Regions from separate parts of the Nonomuraea angiospora genome, predicted to be linked through region 2. Evidence: riboswitches for the same ligand, from Rfam matches in the RefSeq annotation. Region 2 holds a riboswitch; each other region holds the start of a gene.
The links. Region 2 has a riboswitch for cyclic di-AMP ahead of H4W80_RS56415 (CHAP domain-containing protein). Riboswitches for the same ligand answer to the same signal wherever they lie in the genome.
Positions count from the first base shown of each region.

Region 1: it holds a riboswitch for cyclic di-AMP, as region 2 does, so the genes downstream of both, H4W80_RS64165 (C40 family peptidase) here and H4W80_RS56415 (CHAP domain-containing protein) in region 2, are expected to answer to the same signal.
Region 3: it holds a riboswitch for cyclic di-AMP, as region 2 does, so the genes downstream of both, H4W80_RS64635 (hypothetical protein) here and H4W80_RS56415 (CHAP domain-containing protein) in region 2, are expected to answer to the same signal.
Region 4: it holds a riboswitch for cyclic di-AMP, as region 2 does, so the genes downstream of both, H4W80_RS22555 (coiled-coil domain-containing protein) here and H4W80_RS56415 (CHAP domain-containing protein) in region 2, are expected to answer to the same signal.

Region 1 is NZ_JADBEK010000001.1:11,733,262-11,737,300, reverse strand. Features, by position in the region: gene H4W80_RS53840 (M48 family metallopeptidase) at 1-112, opposite strand, end outside; gene H4W80_RS53835 (hypothetical protein) at 124-942, opposite strand; gene H4W80_RS64165 (C40 family peptidase) at 1,581-2,108, opposite strand; cyclic di-AMP (ydaO/yuaA leader) riboswitch at 2,182-2,346, opposite strand; gene H4W80_RS53825 (C40 family peptidase) at 2,739-3,713, opposite strand; gene H4W80_RS53820 (NYN domain-containing protein) at 3,854-4,039, opposite strand, start outside.
Region 2 is NZ_JADBEK010000001.1:12,289,945-12,293,983, reverse strand. Features, by position in the region: gene H4W80_RS56425 (aldo/keto reductase) at 1-248, shown strand, start outside; gene H4W80_RS56420 (Gfo/Idh/MocA family protein) at 268-1,221, shown strand; cyclic di-AMP (ydaO/yuaA leader) riboswitch at 1,339-1,476, shown strand; gene H4W80_RS56415 (CHAP domain-containing protein) at 1,490-2,164, shown strand; gene H4W80_RS56410 (YoaK family protein) at 2,377-3,123, shown strand; gene H4W80_RS56405 (alpha/beta fold hydrolase) at 3,089-3,895, opposite strand; gene H4W80_RS56400 (LysR family transcriptional regulator) at 3,967-4,039, shown strand, end outside.
Region 3 is NZ_JADBEK010000001.1:5,620,493-5,624,531, reverse strand. Features, by position in the region: gene H4W80_RS25510 (ABC transporter permease) at 1-194, shown strand, start outside; gene H4W80_RS25505 (hypothetical protein) at 217-654, opposite strand; gene H4W80_RS25500 (rod shape-determining protein) at 713-1,681, opposite strand; gene H4W80_RS25495 (DUF5302 domain-containing protein) at 1,909-2,109, shown strand; cyclic di-AMP (ydaO/yuaA leader) riboswitch at 2,276-2,411, shown strand; gene H4W80_RS64635 (hypothetical protein) at 2,597-3,289, shown strand; gene H4W80_RS25485 (alpha/beta fold hydrolase) at 3,328-4,039, shown strand, end outside.
Region 4 is NZ_JADBEK010000001.1:4,998,268-5,002,306, reverse strand. Features, by position in the region: gene H4W80_RS22565 (DeoR/GlpR family DNA-binding transcription regulator) at 1-451, shown strand, start outside; gene galT (galactose-1-phosphate uridylyltransferase) at 448-1,527, shown strand; cyclic di-AMP (ydaO/yuaA leader) riboswitch at 1,592-1,733, shown strand; gene H4W80_RS22555 (coiled-coil domain-containing protein) at 1,733-2,695, shown strand; gene H4W80_RS22550 (DinB family protein) at 2,716-3,216, shown strand; gene H4W80_RS22545 (ATP-binding protein) at 3,226-3,702, opposite strand; gene H4W80_RS22540 (helix-turn-helix domain-containing protein) at 3,936-4,039, shown strand, end outside.

The DNA.
Region 1 (4,039 bases), 560 kb from region 2:
CCGCGCCCCCGGCCGCCACCGCGCCCCCGGCCGCCACCGCGCCTCCGGCCGCCTCCTCATCCTCCTTCGACGCCTCTTGCGACGCGTCGTCCACGTTCCGCCGTTCGCTCATCTGCCTCCCCCTCACGCGAGCTGATCTCGCACGTAGTCACGCCACCGTGCCGTCAGCGTGGCGGCGGAGAGGCCGAGCGCGGCGAGTGCCCGGTCTACGCCGCCCTCGCGGGCGTCACGGTAGAGCCTCACCAGCGTCCTCTCACCGAACCGGTCAGCGAGGAAGCGACACGCCAGCCAAGCCTCCTGGTACGCCCGCGCGAGCCGGACGGGGTCCCGCCCGTCAGCCGCGAAAGCCGCAGGTCCGGGCAATTCCCCCGGCAGCCTCCCGGCCCGCACCTCGGCGGCGAGCTCGGCGGCCGCGGTCCTCACGGGGAGCCCGGAGTCGCGATAGCCGACGTAGTCGGCGAACCCCTCATAGAGCCACGGGGGCAGGCGGTCGGTGCCGGCCACGACGTGGGTGAGCTCGTGAGTGAGTACGACGTCCTTGCCGATGGAGTTCAGCTTGGCGAAGAACTCGGGGACGATGATCACACGCCCGCGATCGGCCACCGCCGCCAGCCCGTCCACCCGCCCCACCTCGGCCAGCCCGGCCGCCTCGGACGCGGACGGGGGAACGACTACGAGCGGTCGTACCGACCTTCCGAGCACCGCCGACACCCGCTGCCCCGCCCGATCAGCCCTGCGCGCGATGTCGCCGAGCTCACCGGATGCGGTGTGCCGGCCGACGACTACGGACCGCGCCCCGCGGACCACGACCTCGCCGTCACCCCACAGGCCGCGGATCTCGGCGGGGAGGACGGGGGAATCGGGGGTGGGGGCGCTGGCGGGGGCGACGGCGAGGAGCAGGACGGAGACGATCGCGGCCCGCCGACTCACCTGCCCTGACACGATGCCCGATCGTAGCCGCCGACAGCCCATGACCGGCCACTCCGCGCCTGCTCGCCACGTTAACCGTCAGCTGCCCAGCCGCGCCGTGGGGGCGAGCCGTGTGCCGTGGCACCGCGATCCGTGGGCCGTCAGCCGCCGCATAGTGGGGCCGAGGGTACGAGGGGCGAGTCGCGCGCCGTGGGGCCGTGATCCGTTGGCCGTGGGCGGTGGGGCCGTGATCCGTGGGTGTCAGCGCCGCGTCGTGGGGCTCAGGGTTATGGGTCGTGGGGTCGTGGGGCCGAGGGGCCGAGGGGCGCGTCGTGGGGCCGTGATCGGTTGGCCGTCAGCCGCCGGGGTGGGGCCGAGAGTCGCGAGGCCGAGCGGACGTGAGGCGAGGGGCCGTGAGCTGAGGGCCCTGGAGAGCCGTGGGGTGGGCGGTGTGGGCTTGGGGACAGGGTGGCTGGGTTTGAGGGGCGCCGTTGCGGTGGGCGGTGGGTGCGGGTCAGCGGGCGTCTCCCTGGAGGCCCTGCGCCACGTACGGCGGGTGGCGCCGCCCGTGCTCCGCCGTAAAAACTGAAAGCGGGTGCCGCCCGTGCTCCGCCGTAAGAGAACTGAAAAGCGGAGAGCCCCGCCCGGACAATGATCCGGGCGGGGCTTCTTCACATGCCGGGACGGACAGCGCCGACGAACGACGCCCGCCGCCATCCACCCAGCTTGTCGATGCGTACCCGTTCGCCTGTCCGAGGCGAGTGGACCATCTTGCCCTTGCCGACGTACATGCCCACGTGGCCGAGCCCCCTGAAGAACATCAGGTCGCCGGGCTGGAGGTGCTTCCACGAGACCTTGTTCCTGATGCGGGCGAACTGGCTGGCCGCCACGCGCGGGAGCTTCACCCCGGCCTTCTTCCAGGCGTACTGGACGAGGCCGGAGCAGTCGAACGAACCAGGGCCTGTGGCTCCGTACCGGTACGGGTCACCGACCTGCTTCTTGGCCACGGCGACGGCCTTGCCGGCCTTCGCCTTCTGGCGGGCGACCTTGGCCGCCCTCAGCGCCGCGGCCGAGGTCGTCTTCGAGGTGACGGCGGTCGCGGCCGCCTTGGTCGTCGAAGCAGACGTCGAAGCCGACTCGGTCGTGGCCGCCTGAGCCGTTGGGGCATGGAGGATCGCACCTCCGGCCGTCACGGTCATCGTGAGCGCTACGCCACTCAGGGCAATGCGGGACAGACGGGGGTTATGCAGGGAGGTAGACAGGATTTCTCCTTGTGTCTTCCACGAATGCCTACCGGGTTAGCTGACGGATTCGGGCCTGGAAGTAGCCCTACGGCGCGACGCGCGCGCCGATTCACCCCCTGATCCCTGGGAACTGGGATCGTTTGGGTCCCCGGCTCCGTGCCTCCTGGCTGCACGGATTCGGCGGGCCAACCGTCCGATCAATGTGTTGATATGGGGACATTTGGGCGGTTGACCAGCGGATCTTTATCTGTCTCACACCGGGAGAGCCCGATGCGGGTTCGCGGAGGACATGGCTTGTTCACCGCGACGTCGCCAGAAGCTACGCCGAAGGGTCAAGGATCGGCAAAGCGGAACACCGCTTGTAAAGATCAGATAGTGGAGTCAGTAAGGAGGGAAATCCCTGCTGGAGTGCCAGGTTCCGTTACCTAAATGTGACTCTGCTCACACTTGTTTTCGCGCCCGTTTGTCAGGCCTCAAATGTCGCGTTTGTCACACTTGTTGCGGCTTTTGCGAGGCGCGTCGTATGCGTGGATCGTTCCCATGGCGTCCCGTTCGGCCGCCGGGATCAACGATTCCGCGTCGTAGCTAGGGGCGGATGGCGCCCACGAGGCGCCCGCCGTACGCCGAGAGTTTGACGACCTTGACCACGTCGCCCGTCTGCGGCGCGTGAACGATTTTCCCGTCGCCGGCGTAGATACTGACGTGACCCAAGCTCGAGCTGAAGATGAGGTCCCCCGGCTGGAGGGCGCTCAGTGAGACCTTGCGGCTCGCGCCCCAGGCCCACTGCTGCCAGGTCGTGCGCGGCAGCGACACGCCCGCGGCGCGCCAGGCCGCCTGGGTCAGGCCGGAGCAGTCCCAGCCGCCCGGACCCGTCCCGCCGAACACGTACGGCTTGCCCACCTGGGCGAAGGCGAAGCGCAGGACGGCGGCGGCGTTGCCCGAGGCCGGGCCCGTGTACTGGATGCCGACGCTGTTCGGGTTGCCGGGGTTGTAGGCGCCCAGCTTCTTCAGGAGCTTCTTCTGCTCGGAGATCAGCTTCATGATCTCCGAACGCTCCTTCTCGACCCCGTCCCGTTCCCGGTCGGCGGCCTCCAGCGCCTCTTCCGCCTTGTCGCGCTCGGCCTTCAGGCCACGGTTCTCCCGGTCGAACGCGGCCAGCTTCTCCGCCCGCTCCTTCGACATCTGCTCGGTCAGCGCCAGGCCCATCAGGAAGTCGTCGGGACGGTCCGCGCTCATCATGCCGGGCAGGGAGGTCAGGTCGGTGCCGAGCTTGTAGCTGTCGACGGCCATGCCGACCACCTGGGCGCGCAGGTCCGCGACCGTCGCCAGCTTGGTCTTGTAGCGGTCGTTCAGCTTGGTGTAGGCGCCCTTGGCTGCCTTGTACCGCTCGGTGGCCGTGTTGAAGCGGTCGACGACCTTGTCGGCCTTGTCGTTGAGCTTGTCGAGCTTGGCCTTGGCCTGTCCGAGGGTGGGCCTGGGATCAGCGACGGCGGCTCCCACAGGGGACAGGACCAGCCCGAACGCGAGACCCGCGGCCACCGGCACCCTGCCAAACCTCACTGTGTCGCCTCCCAGGGATTATATCTGGGGCGAAATAGTACAGAAGTGGCGGGTGGGGTCACAGCTTATCCGCTCAATTCGTGATACGACGCCGATCCCTGCCACAGCACGGCAAATCCGCCCGTAAGGGTGGACGTAATCTAGGCCCGGCCCAGCCTGCGCAGCAGCAAGCCAGACGGAACGGGTCTGGCTCCCATCCGCCTGACGGACTCGGCCACCTCGCGGTCCGACGACACCACGGCCATGGCCCGGCCGGGCGGCTCGGCGCGTACGAGCTGGCGGATCAGATCGTCGGCGATCTCCCCCGGCTGGCTGAACAGCACCCG
Region 2 (4,039 bases):
GCCTGCTGAACGACCCGGCGCTGGCCAAGCTGTCGGACAAGTGCGGCAAGACGCCCGCGCAGATCGTGCTCCGCTGGCACCTGCAGCTCGGCCACGTCGCCATCCCCAAGTCGGTCACCCCGGCGCGCATCGCCGAGAACATCGGCGTCTTCGACTTCATCCTCGACGCCGAGGACATGGCCGCCATCGGCGCGATGAGCAGGGGCCAGCGGATCGGACCCGACCCCGACACGTTCAACATGACCTGATTCGTCTACGATCTCCCGCGTGCGGGATTTTGCGTGGGGCATAGCGGCGACAGGGAATATCGCGCGGACCGTCGGGAAGGCCATCGCGGCCGAACCCGGCATGCGGGTGGCCGCCGTCGGATCGAGGAACCTGGGGCGGGCGCAGGCGCTGGCCGCCACGCTGGGGGCGGAGTCCGCGTACGACTCCTATGAGCGGCTCTGCGCCGACCCGGCCGTGGACGCCGTCTACGTGGCGACGCCGCACGCCCAGCACCTGGAGGTGGCCGAGGTCGCCATCGCCGCGGGCAAGGCCGTGCTGTGCGAGAAGCCGCTGGCCGCCACCGTGGACGACGCGGAGAAGATGGTGCGCCTGGCACGCGAGGCGGGCGTGTTCCTGATGGAAGCGATGTGGATGAGGTTCAACCCGCTCATCCAGAAGATCGCGGCCGACGAGCGCTTCGGCGACCTGCGCTCGGTGCACGCCTCCTTCGGCTTCGCCAAGCCCTACGACCCGCAGCACCGGCTGTGGGCGCCGGAGCTCGGCGGCGGGGCGCTCCTGGACCTCGGGATCTACCCGTTCGGGCTGGCCCAGCTGCTCCTCGGCATGCCCTCCGACCTGCGGATCACCGGCGCTCTGGCGCCCAACGGCGTCGACGCGGAGGCCGGCGGCGTCCTGCTCTACCCGGGTGGCAGGAAGGCTCTCGTGGAGACCTCGTTGCTCGGGAATTACCCGAACCAGGCCAGTGTTGTAGGGACTCAGATGCGGGCGGACCTCCAGGCGCCGTTCTGGGCTACGCCGCGGATTCGGCTGTCCGGGCCTTCCATGAAGCCGGAGGAGTACACCCTCGATCCGGCGGACAACGGCTACGCCGGAGAGCTCCGCGAGGTCCGGGCCGCGACGGCCGAAGGCAGGACCGAAAGTTCGATCATGCCGCTCGACGAATCCCTTGCCATGATGGGGCTTCTGGCCGAGGCCCGGAGGCAGGTCGTCTAGCTGGGCCTTTATCGATTTGTAACGCTCTTGCCTTATGCATTACGTTTAAGGCATTCTTGAGACATACGTCCGGTTTGTCCGGACTTGTCCGACCATCGCAAGACACATCACAGGACCGTCCTGTGACCGCTGAATCCGCCCTCGGGCGGAACCGGGGACCCACGTCCTTTGGGGTGAATCGGCACTTCGGTGCCGTAGGGCAGCTTCCACGCCCGAACCCGTCAGCTAACCCGGTAAGCGGCATGGAAGCAAGGAGCAAACCCCCTCGATGGCCACCTTCCGCTTTACCTCTGCTGCGAAGACCAACATCGCCCGCGCCCTTCTCGGCGCAACCATCCTCGGAACCGCGTTCGGCGCCCACATGACCAGCGCCACCGCAGCGGAGAAGCAGCCGATCGACACCGCCACCGTCGCCGACCACGCCGAGCGCTCGCGCGAGGCCAAGGCCGGCGTCACCGCCGCCCAGGTCCTGGCGCTCGCCAAGTCCCAGGTCGGCATCACCGAGAACGCGGCCGGCGGCGGCACCAAGTTCCAGCGGTGGTACGCCAGCTCGCAGCGCGCCGCGGAGACCATCGCCCGTGACGGCGGCAGCCGCGCCGACTACCTGAACGCCGCCTGGTGCGCGATGTTCGTCTCCTGGGTCGGCGAGCAGACCGGCGCCCGCCCGCAGATCGGCTGGGACGCCTGGACCGTCGCCCACGCCAAGTGGTTCCAGGCCAACCACCGCTTCGGCACCGAGGCCAAGCCCGGCGCCGTCGTGTTCTTCGCCTGGAGCGGCAGCAAGGACCTCAACGACATCAACCACGTCGGGTTCGTCGAGAAGGACAACGGCGACGGCACCATCTCGACCGTCGAGGGCAACACCGGCAACGGCAAGGTCGAGGAGCGCGTCCGTCCCAAGTCCCAGGTCGTCGGCTACGGCTACCCGCAGTACCGTTCCTGACCGGACCTCCCCCGAGGCCTCCAGCCTCCCCCTCGGCGCCTCCTGCCCGGCGCCGAACGAGCGCGCGTCCCGCAACGGGACGCGCGCTCGTCGCGTTCACCCCCGCGTCGGCTCCTTCTCGGCCGCGGTCCCGGTGCGGCGAGTGCGGCGGCCCGCCACCGGGGAAAGACCCGTGGCGAACCGCCCGCGACCTCGCCAAGGAGCCGCCCACCATGCCAGCCGCGCGCAGACGCCCAGGACGGCTGGTGCGCGGCGGGCTGCGGTGGGTCGCCGACGGGCTCTTCCCGAGCGGCGCCAACCCGCACGGCGTCCTGCCGGCCCTGCTGATCCTGCTGGCCTTCGTCACCGGCCTCGTGGACGCCGTCAGCTTCCTCGGCCTGGGCCGCGTCTTCGTCGCCAACATGACCGGCAACATCGTCTTCCTCAGCTTCGCCCTGGCCGGGGAGGCCCAGATGTCCAGATGGGCCTCGCCGGCGGCCCTCGCCGCCTTCGGAGCCGGCGCCTGGAGCGCCGGGCGGGTGATCAGGTGGACCGCGAACGCGCGACGGGCGTTCGCCGCCGCCACCGCCGTACACGCGCTCCTCGTCGCCGCCGCCCTCGCCGTCGCCCTCACGGCCGGGCACCGCGCGACCTGGCCCCAGGCGGCCCTCATCACGCTGCTGGCCTGCGGCATGGGCCTGCAGAACGCGTCCGTACGGGCGCTCGGCGTACCCGACCTGGTCACCAACGTCCTCACCACGACGCTCACGGGCCTGGCCGCCGACACGCCGGGCCGGGCCGCCCTGCGCCGGGTCGCCTCCGTGGCCGCGATGTTCCTCGGCGCCCTGGCCGGCGCCACTTTCCACCTCACCACCGGCCCGGCCCCCGCCCTGGCGGCCGCCCTGATCCTGCTCGCCACCGCCGCCCTCATGGCCCGCGGCGGTCTCAGCCGAGAAAGAACTCCGCCAGGACCCGCGTGACCCCGGCCGGATCGTTCTCCATCGGGATGTGCCCCGCCCCGGGAACGCGCACCAGCGTCGTGTTCGGCACCTCGGCGGCGAAGCGCTCGGCGTACCGGACCTCCTGGAACGTGTCGTCCTCCCCCCACACCAGCAGCTTCGGCGTCTGATCGGCCTTGAGCGCGGGCACCAGGTCCAGCGTGTAACGGCTGTCGGCCGCGCCCGCCAGCGCCATCCACGACCGGCCCACCCGCGGGTCGTTCCACGGATCGAGGTAATCGGCCAGCTCCGCCTCGGTGGCCGGCCGGGCGAGCGCGGTGGTGACCGCCCTGCGGCGGGCGGCGAGCAGTTCCTCCACGGTCGTGGCCGCCACCACGGCCGGATCCCGGTAACGGGCCACGCCGGGCACCGGCCAGGAGTCGTATGTGACCGAGTTGACCAGCGCCAGCCGCCGCACCTCCGGCTCCCCCTCCACCAGCAGCTGCTGGGCAACCGCACCGCCGATGTCGTGGCCCGCCACCGAGAGCCGCTCCCCCGCGCCGACCGCGGCCGCGAACCGGGCCACCCACGCCGCCAGCGCCGGAACCGCCGCCGTCTCCATCGTCAGCTCCCCGCCGGAACGCCCCAGCCCCGGCAGATCCACCGCCACAGGACGCAGCCCCGCCGCAGCCAGCCCGTCGATCACCGGCGCCCAGACCCGGCTCCAGTACGTGCCGTGCAACAGCAACACCACCGGGCCCCGCTCGCCCGCCGTCAGATAACTGGCCACGCGGCCGTCGACTTCGATCGTCATTCGCTCGAACATGGACATAACCATCGTGTTCTGGAAGTATCCCGGTCAAATACCAATTAAGGTATGCCGGTATGACATTGGCGCAGCTCAGAGCCCTGGTCGCAGTCGCCGAACACGGCGGCTTCACCGCCGCCGCCGAGCACA
Region 3 (4,039 bases), 6.7 Mb from region 2:
GGGGAGGAGGGATCCTCCTGGGGACGGGCGTCACGATGGGGTACGCGCTGTACAGCGGCTGGCCCTCCGTGGTCCCGGCCTGGGCCACCGCCGGCGGCCTCGCCGCCACCCTGGCCATCGGCGCCGCGGCCGGCCTCTATCCCGCCATCCGCGCCTCCCGCCTCTCCCCGACCGAGGCCCTGTCCACCCCCTGACGCCCTCGGCGGGGATGCGGCGTCAGTCGGCGGTGTAGCAGGTGGTCTTGCCGATGACCCGGACGCCGGGCTCGTCGCCGGAGAGCACGGTCAGCTCGAACGTCAGCCGGGTCTCAGGATTGCGCAGCACGGAAACGTCCTGATCCCCGTCCCGCAGGTCCAGGTCGTCGACCACCTTGTCGTACCCCATCGCCTGGAGGCGATCCAGCAGGGCGGAGGCGGAGGCGAGGTCGCTCTCGGCGCGGAAGTATCGTCGCACCTGCCCCGGCACGCACGAGTCGTCGTCCGCCGGCGACTCGGTCGACAGCCGGAGACCGGCGGAGCCGAGCAGGGCGCCGCCGTCGGAGTCGAGTTGCCGGGCGGCGTCTTCGAGAGTGGGCAGCTCGGCCGCCGCCGTGCAGGCCGTCATCGCCGCGACGCAGAGGAGCGCCGCGGATAAGCCGTGACGGCAGGCGCGCACGTTCGGACCATATCCGAGATCGTCCGGGAGCACCCACCGAAAAACGAAAACAGAATGATCAACGGCGCCGGCGGAGCCGGGCACGCAGTCCGAGGTCGTCCACGCAGGTGCCGAGGCCGAGCGCCACGCACTCCAGCGGCCGTTCCGCCCGCCGTACCGGCATACCCAGGGACTCCCGCAGCCGCCGCGGGAGTCCCGCGAGCAGCGCGCCGCCCCCCACCAGCACCGCGCCACGATCTCCGAGGTCGCCGATCAGCTCGGCGGGGCAGCGCTCGACGGTCTCCCTCGCCGCCCACACGATGGACTCGATCGCCGGACCGGCCGCCTCCCGGATCCGCTCCACGGGCAGCCGCACGTCGTGCTCGCGGCCGGTCTCGGAATCTCTGACGCGTACGGTGACGGGGCCCCCGTCGGCGCCGGCGTGGTGCTTGGCGGCCTCCGCCTCGCGTTCGTCGAGGGTGTGGCCGTGCTCGTGTTCGACCAGGCGGGCGATGGCCCGGTCCACGGCCCGGCCGCCGCTCGGGACCGCCGTCGTGGCCACGGCCTCCCCACCGGAGAGCACGGCGATCCTGGCGGAGTCGCGCCCGATGTCGATCACCATGCCGCCCACGTACTCGCGGACCGGCAGGCCCGCGCCGAGCGCCGCCGCGAGCGAGTGCGGGATCAGGCGGATCTGCCTGGCCTCCGCCTCGTACGCCACGTCGCGCAGCGTGGCCCGCTCGATCGGCGTGGAGCCGTCGGGCAGCGCCATGACCAGGCGCGGCCTGGCGAGCGGGCGCCGGTGCACCTTGCTCAGGAAGTGCTTGACCATCCGCCGGGTGAGGTCGCCGTCGGCCGGCAGGCCGCCGCTGACGGGCCAGCACGTCTCCTCGCCGGTCGCGTCCGCGCCGTACGCGATGATCTTGCCGGTACGGCCGTCGATCGTCACCGCGGAGGGTTCGTCGAGCACGATGCCCTTGCCCCTGACGTAGATCCGCGTGCGGGACCCTCCGAGGTCCACCGCCAGGTCGCGGCCGAGGAGGCTCATGACGCGGCTGCGGACGTGGCGGTCGTGGCGGACATGCCGGGTCTATTTCCTGGGCCGCTCCAACACAACACCAGGATCGGAGTGGTTCCCCTTTACCTGGGCGGGCGGGCTCGGTGGCTCCTGAGGGTGACGCCTTCGCCACGCCGCAGCGCAGGGTCGAGGCCAGTTTCGCGTCATAAGCGGCGCCATGCGAAGCTGTGATAGTCCCCAACACCATGGAGGTCCTCATGGCGGAAACACCGGAGCCGGAAGTCAGCGAGACTCCCGAGGACGAGATGAAGCGCAAGTTCCGCGAGGCGCTGGAACGCAAGCGCGGCCAGCACGCGGGCTCGGGCGCGGGTGGCAAGGGCGGCGACCCATCGAAGATCCACGGGACGCACGGTCCGGCTGCGAGTAAAAGATCGTTCAGGCGCAAGAGCGGCGGCTGAGGCCGGTAATTTCCAGGGGGTACGGCAATGCCGTGCCCCCTTTCTCTATGCCGGGGGCAGGTAGATCTTTACACCGATTCATGACGAACTGTTTGTGTTTGTCCGGAATACGTGGTTAGAGTGATGCCCACTTACCAGCCGGTGGCGTGGACCACACAAGGGGACCAGCCGGCTGGCGCCTAATCCCGATCACTCGGGAGCCGGGGACCCACCTCCCTGGGGTGAATCCGACCTTGTGTCGGTAGGGCAACTCCACCGCCCGAACCCGTCAGCTAACCCGGTAGGCGAGATGGAGAGGACACATGCAGAACTTGAATGATCACGTAGAACACCCATACAGCGTGATGACGGCCGCCCTCTGAGCGGTCCCTTCTCCAGGCTCGTTTCGCGCTCCGCGTAGCTCTCCCCCTGTCAGGTGCTTTCCCCTGCTACGCCCTTTTTCAGCGAGCGCAATCTCCCTGCCCCCTCGCGAAGGACTGTACTTTTCATGTCTGCACGTTCTGGTTTGCGTACCCTGGCTCTGCTCACCGCCTCCACCGTCGGCGCCCTCACCATCGCCGGCACCGCGGCCCACGCCGACTCCAACACGGACGAGAAGGTCCTGCTCAAGGGCTCGACCACCGCTTCGTACTTCTGGGACGACGCCTCCGGCCGCGCCGGGGACACCGGTCTGCCCGCCAGCGGCAAGCCCATGCAGAAAGGTCTGGCCGCCAGCCCGAGCTGGCCGCTCATGACCGAGGGCTACGTGATCCACGACGGCAAGAAGCTGCCCTTCTTCGTCGGCGACCGCGGCCCGGGCGTGCCCTCCAACAACGGCGTCATGCTCGACCTGGACGGCAAGACGTTCGCGGAGCTGACCGGCGGCACGTTCAACATGGACACGCTCGGCGTCGACGGCGTCGGCGGCCAGGGGCACATCAAGGTCGACTACGTCATCACCAAGTGGGGCGACGGTCCCGGCAAGAAGAACTACCCCGTCCCGTTCTCGACCGGCGCCTACGCCGAGCACGACGACAACCCGGCCGAGCCCCCGGCGGCCGCCGGTCTCGCGCTGCCTCCGGCGCGCGAGACCGGGGAGTGGAGCTCCGGCACGGGCGCCGTCGTGGCCAGCGCCGTGGCCGCGGTGGGCGGCGGCGTGGCGCTTGCCGGCGACCGCGTCCGCAATCTCCTCAAGGTCTGAACTTTACGGACGTGGACCAGAATGTCATTCTGGTCCACGTGACCACCCGCGTAGCCGCGAACGGCATCGAAATCGCCTACGAGAGCTTCGGCTCGCACGAGGGGCGCCCCCTGCTCCTCATCATGGGGCTCGGCGCGCAGCTCATCCACTGGGATGAAGGGCTCTGCGAGCTGCTGGCGGACCAGGGACACCACGTCGTACGGTTCGACAACCGCGACGCCGGCCTGTCCACCCACTTCCACGACCAGGGCGTTCCCGCGATGGGGGCGCCCTCGCCGTATCTGCTGGACGATCTGGCCGACGACTCGGCGGGACTCATGGACGCGCTGGGCTGGCCGGCCGCCCACGTGGTCGGGGCGTCGATGGGCGGCATGATCGCCCAGGCGCTGGCCATCCGCCACCCGGACCGGGTGCTGACCCTGACCTCGATCATGTCCACTCCCAGTCCCTCGGCGGCCCCGCCCACCGAGGCCGCGCTCGCCATCCTCATGGCCGCGCCCCCCGCCGAGCGCGAAGCGGTCATGGCCCAGGCGGTGCGCACCTGGTCGGTCATCGGCTCGCCCGGATACGAGCTGGACCGCGAGCGGATCACCCTGCTGGCCGGGCTCGCGTTCGACCGCTGCTTCGACCCCGGCGGGACGGCCCGGCAGCTCGCCGCCATCATGGCCTCGGGCGACCGCACGGAGGGGCTCGCCGGGGTGCGGGTGCCCACGCTGGTGCTGCACGGGGAGGCGGACCAGCTCGTCCCGG
Region 4 (4,039 bases), 7.3 Mb from region 2:
CCGCCACCTGATCGCCGTCCCCGAGCTGACCGTGATCACCAATTCGATCCCCGTCGCCGAGGTGTTCCACCGCAACCCGCGTCCCGACCGCACGGTCGTGCTGACCGGCGGCGTGCGCACGCCGTCCGACGCGCTGGTGGGCCCGGTGGCCGTGGCCGCGATCCGCCGCCTGCACGTGGACACGCTGTTCCTCGGCGTGCACGGGATGAGCGTGCGGGCCGGGTTCACCACCCCCAACCTGCTGGAGTCGGAGACCGACAGGGAGCTGGTGACGGCCGCCGGCCGGCTGGTCATCCCCGCCGACCACACGAAGTGGAACACGGTCGGCATCAGCACCATCGCCGAGCTGACCGAGGCCGACGTGGTCATCAGCGACGCGGGGCTGCCTGAGGACGCACGCATGGAGCTGGCCGAACGGGCCGGAGAACTGATCATCGCGGAGGGCTCGTGAAGCGCACCATCACCCACCTGGCCGACGGCCGTGAGCTGATCTACTTCGATCGGCGGGACGACGCCGATCGCGGCGCGATCGACCGGCGGGTGCTCGACCCCCGGCCGGTGGCCTCCGAGCTGCGTTACGACCCGCTGACCGAGGAGTGGATCGCGGTGGCGGGGCACCGGCAGACGCGCACGTTCCAGCCGACCGGCTCGGCGAGCGAGTGCCCGCTGTGCCCGTCGTCGGACACGCGCTCGTCGGAGATCCCGGCGTACGACTACGACGTGGTGGTGTTCGAGAACCGATTCCCCTCCTTCTCCACAAATTTCGGGACTTATACAGATGTGGGGGGCCTGAGTGAGGTCCGGCCGGGAGTGGGGCGGTGCGAGGTGGTCTGCTTCACCTCTGAGCATTCGTCGTCGTTCTCCAGGCTCTCCGACGGCCAGGTGGAGCTGGTCATGGAGGCGTGGGCCGACCGGACGGCCGAGCTGTCCGGGATCGAGGGCGTGGAGCAGGTGTTCTGCTTCGAGAACCGGGGCGAGGAGATCGGCATCACGCTGGCCCACCCGCACGGCCAGATCTACGCCTACCCGTACGTCACGCCCAGGACCAGGCTCCAGCTCGCCGCCGCCAGGCGTTACTCGAAGGGCAACCTGTTCGCCGACGTGCTGGCCGCCGAGCGGGCCGCCGGGACGCGCGTGGTGGCCGCCAACGAGCTGTGGACGGCGTTCGTGCCGGCCGCGGCGCGGTGGCCGTACGAGGTGCACATCTACCCGCACCGGCAGGTGCCCGATCTGGCCGCGCTGACGGAGGAGGAGCGCTCGGCGTTCGCGCCTCTCTACACCTCGGTGCTGCGGGCCTTCGACGACCTGTTCGGCGTGGTGATGCCGTACATCTCGGCCTGGCACCAGGCGCCCGTGCGGCAGGACCGCGAGCTCGGCTACCTGCACCTGGAGCTGTTCAGCATCAGGCGGGCGCCGGGCAAGCTCAAGTATCTCGCCGGGTCGGAGTCCGCGATGGGGGCCTTCGTGAACGACGTGCTGCCGGAGGAGGCCGCCCGGATGATTCGATCACAAGTAGATCACTATTAGATTTCTAATGGGGGTCGCGTGACTCGTGATCTACCACTAATATCCCTTTTGTGTCAGCCGTAACAGCTGACGCACGCCTAATCCCGGGCGAGTCGCCCGGGAGCCGGGGACCCACCCGCACCTGGGGTGAATCCACTTCGGTGGTAGGGCACGCAGCTCCCAGCCCGAACCCGTCAGCTAACCCGGCCGGCAGAGGGAGAGGAACATGCACGTGGCGGCTCCGTCCCCCGCGACTCTTGCCATCGGCCTCGTCACCGCCGCCGCCGTCGCGCTCCTGCCGGCGACCGCGGCCTCGGCGGCTCCCAAGCCGTCGGAGGCCGAGCTCCGCGCCCAGCTCAAGCAGCTCAACAGCAAGATCGACAAGCTCATCGAGAAGTACAACCTCAAGCGCGTCGAGCTGGCCAGGGCGCAGGAGGCCGCCAAAGCGGCCAAGGAGCGGCTGGCGGTCGCGGAGAAGACGCTGGACACCGCCGAGCGGCGGGTCGGCGACCTCGCCAGGATGCGCTACCAGAGCCACGACCCGTCGCTGCCCTCCATCCTGATGGCCCAGAACGGCGGCGCCGCCGCCCTGCTCGAGCAGCTCACGGCCGAGCAGCAGGCCATGGTCCAGGGGGTGGCCAGGGCCCGCGACGACAAGAAGAGGGCCTCCGACGAGGCCGCCGCGCTGGCCACCCAGATCGGCGTGGACGCCAAGGAGGTGACCGCACAGCGCGCCGAGGCCGAGGACGTCATCGACGACATCAAGAAGAAGCTCCAGGACCTCGTGCCGCTCGGCCCGGGCCGCAAGTCCGACGGGAGCTGGGCGCCCGAGCTGCCCTCGGGCTCGGACAACATCACGGCCCGCACGCGGCTGATGAAGGCGGAGCTGGCCAAGAACTTCAAGCTGCCGTACACGGTGGGGTGCTTCCGCTCGGGCTCCAGCGGCGAGCACCCCCTGGGGCGGGCCTGCGACTTCATGATGAGCACGGGCGGCACGATGCCCGCGGCCATCAACAACGCCCTGGGCGACCGCATCGCGGACTGGGCGCTCAAGAACAAGGGCAAGCTCGGCGTCAAGTACGTGATCTGGAAGCAGCGCATCAACACGGGCTCGGGCTGGCGGGCCATGTCGGACCGCGGCAGCGTCACCGAGAACCACTACGACCACGTTCACATCTCGATGTACTGAGCTGGGTAAGGTCGGACCTCATGACTGACACCCGGATCCCGCCCCCTCGCACGGGCGACGAGCGGACCACGCTGAACAACTGGCTCGAATGGCACCGCGGCACCCTCGCCGTCAAGTGCGCGGGCCTGTCGGACGACCAGCTGCGCCTGCGCTCCGCCGCACCCTCGACCCTGTCCCTGCTCGGCCTGGTCCGGCACATGGCGCACGTCGAACGCTCCTGGTTCCGCCGCGTGCTCAACGGCGAGGACCTGCCCAAGCTCTGGGACAAGGACCGCGACAACGACGCCGACTTCAAGGAAGTGGACACCGCCTCCGTCAAGGAGGCCTTCGCCACGTGGGAAGAGGAGGTCGAGCGCGCCCGCGCCATCTCGGACGCCAAGCCGCTGGACGCCGTCGGCGACCACAGGGGGCAGGACTGCACCCATCGCTGGATCCTCATCCACATGATCGAGGAGTACGCGCGGCACAACGGTCACGCGGACCTGCTGCGCGAGCGCATCGACGGGGTGACCGGAGAGTAACGGGACCGATCAGGGCTCGGTGCGGAACAACGCCCACACGGCCTTGCCGCCGCGGGCCAGCGGGTCCCAGCCCCAGCACTGGCTGTAGGTCTCGACGATGTAGAGGCCGCGCCCGTTCTCCGAGATGAAATCCGGCTCCTTGGGGCGCGGCACCTCGTCGCTGGGGTCGGCCACGGCCAGCAGCACGTGCGGCTGTACGCGCATCAGCAAGAGCTCGATCTCGCGCCGGCCCGCCGCGTACATCGCGTACCGCACCGCGTTGGTCACCAGCTCCGAGACCACCAGCGCGGCGTCGTCGCTGAGTTCGTGCAGGCCCCAGCCCTTCAGGGTCGAGCGGGTCACGTCCCTGGCCGTCTTCACGGAGTCGGCCTGGAAGGGCAACGGGCACGAGGTCGTGTACGGCTTGCCACCCATGAGCAGATGGTCGAAGCCCACTTCGCGGGTGATTTGCAACGCATCGGCAGTGGCCAGAGGATCCTCCACCATGCTGCCGATACCTCCCCGTTCAGCCCGACTTAGTGCATGTTTGGCCCAATATGCACTAAGCCATCATGGGTCACGATCGCTGCACCTGCAAGACCCAAATGCACGTGCACTTGCATTGTGCAGTAGCAAGCGGCGTTTTGGGGCATAACTCTGCTAATCGGACACGAGGTTGAGACCTTGTCATACCCGGCAATGTGGTGTCACTGTGTGTGCGGACCTTGATAGGAGGCAAAGTGACGCAGAACCAGCCGGGTTCCGGACCGACGGCGCTGCGCATCCTCCTGGGCTCCCAGCTGCGCAAGCTCAGGGAAGCGAAGAACGTCACCCGCGAGGAGGC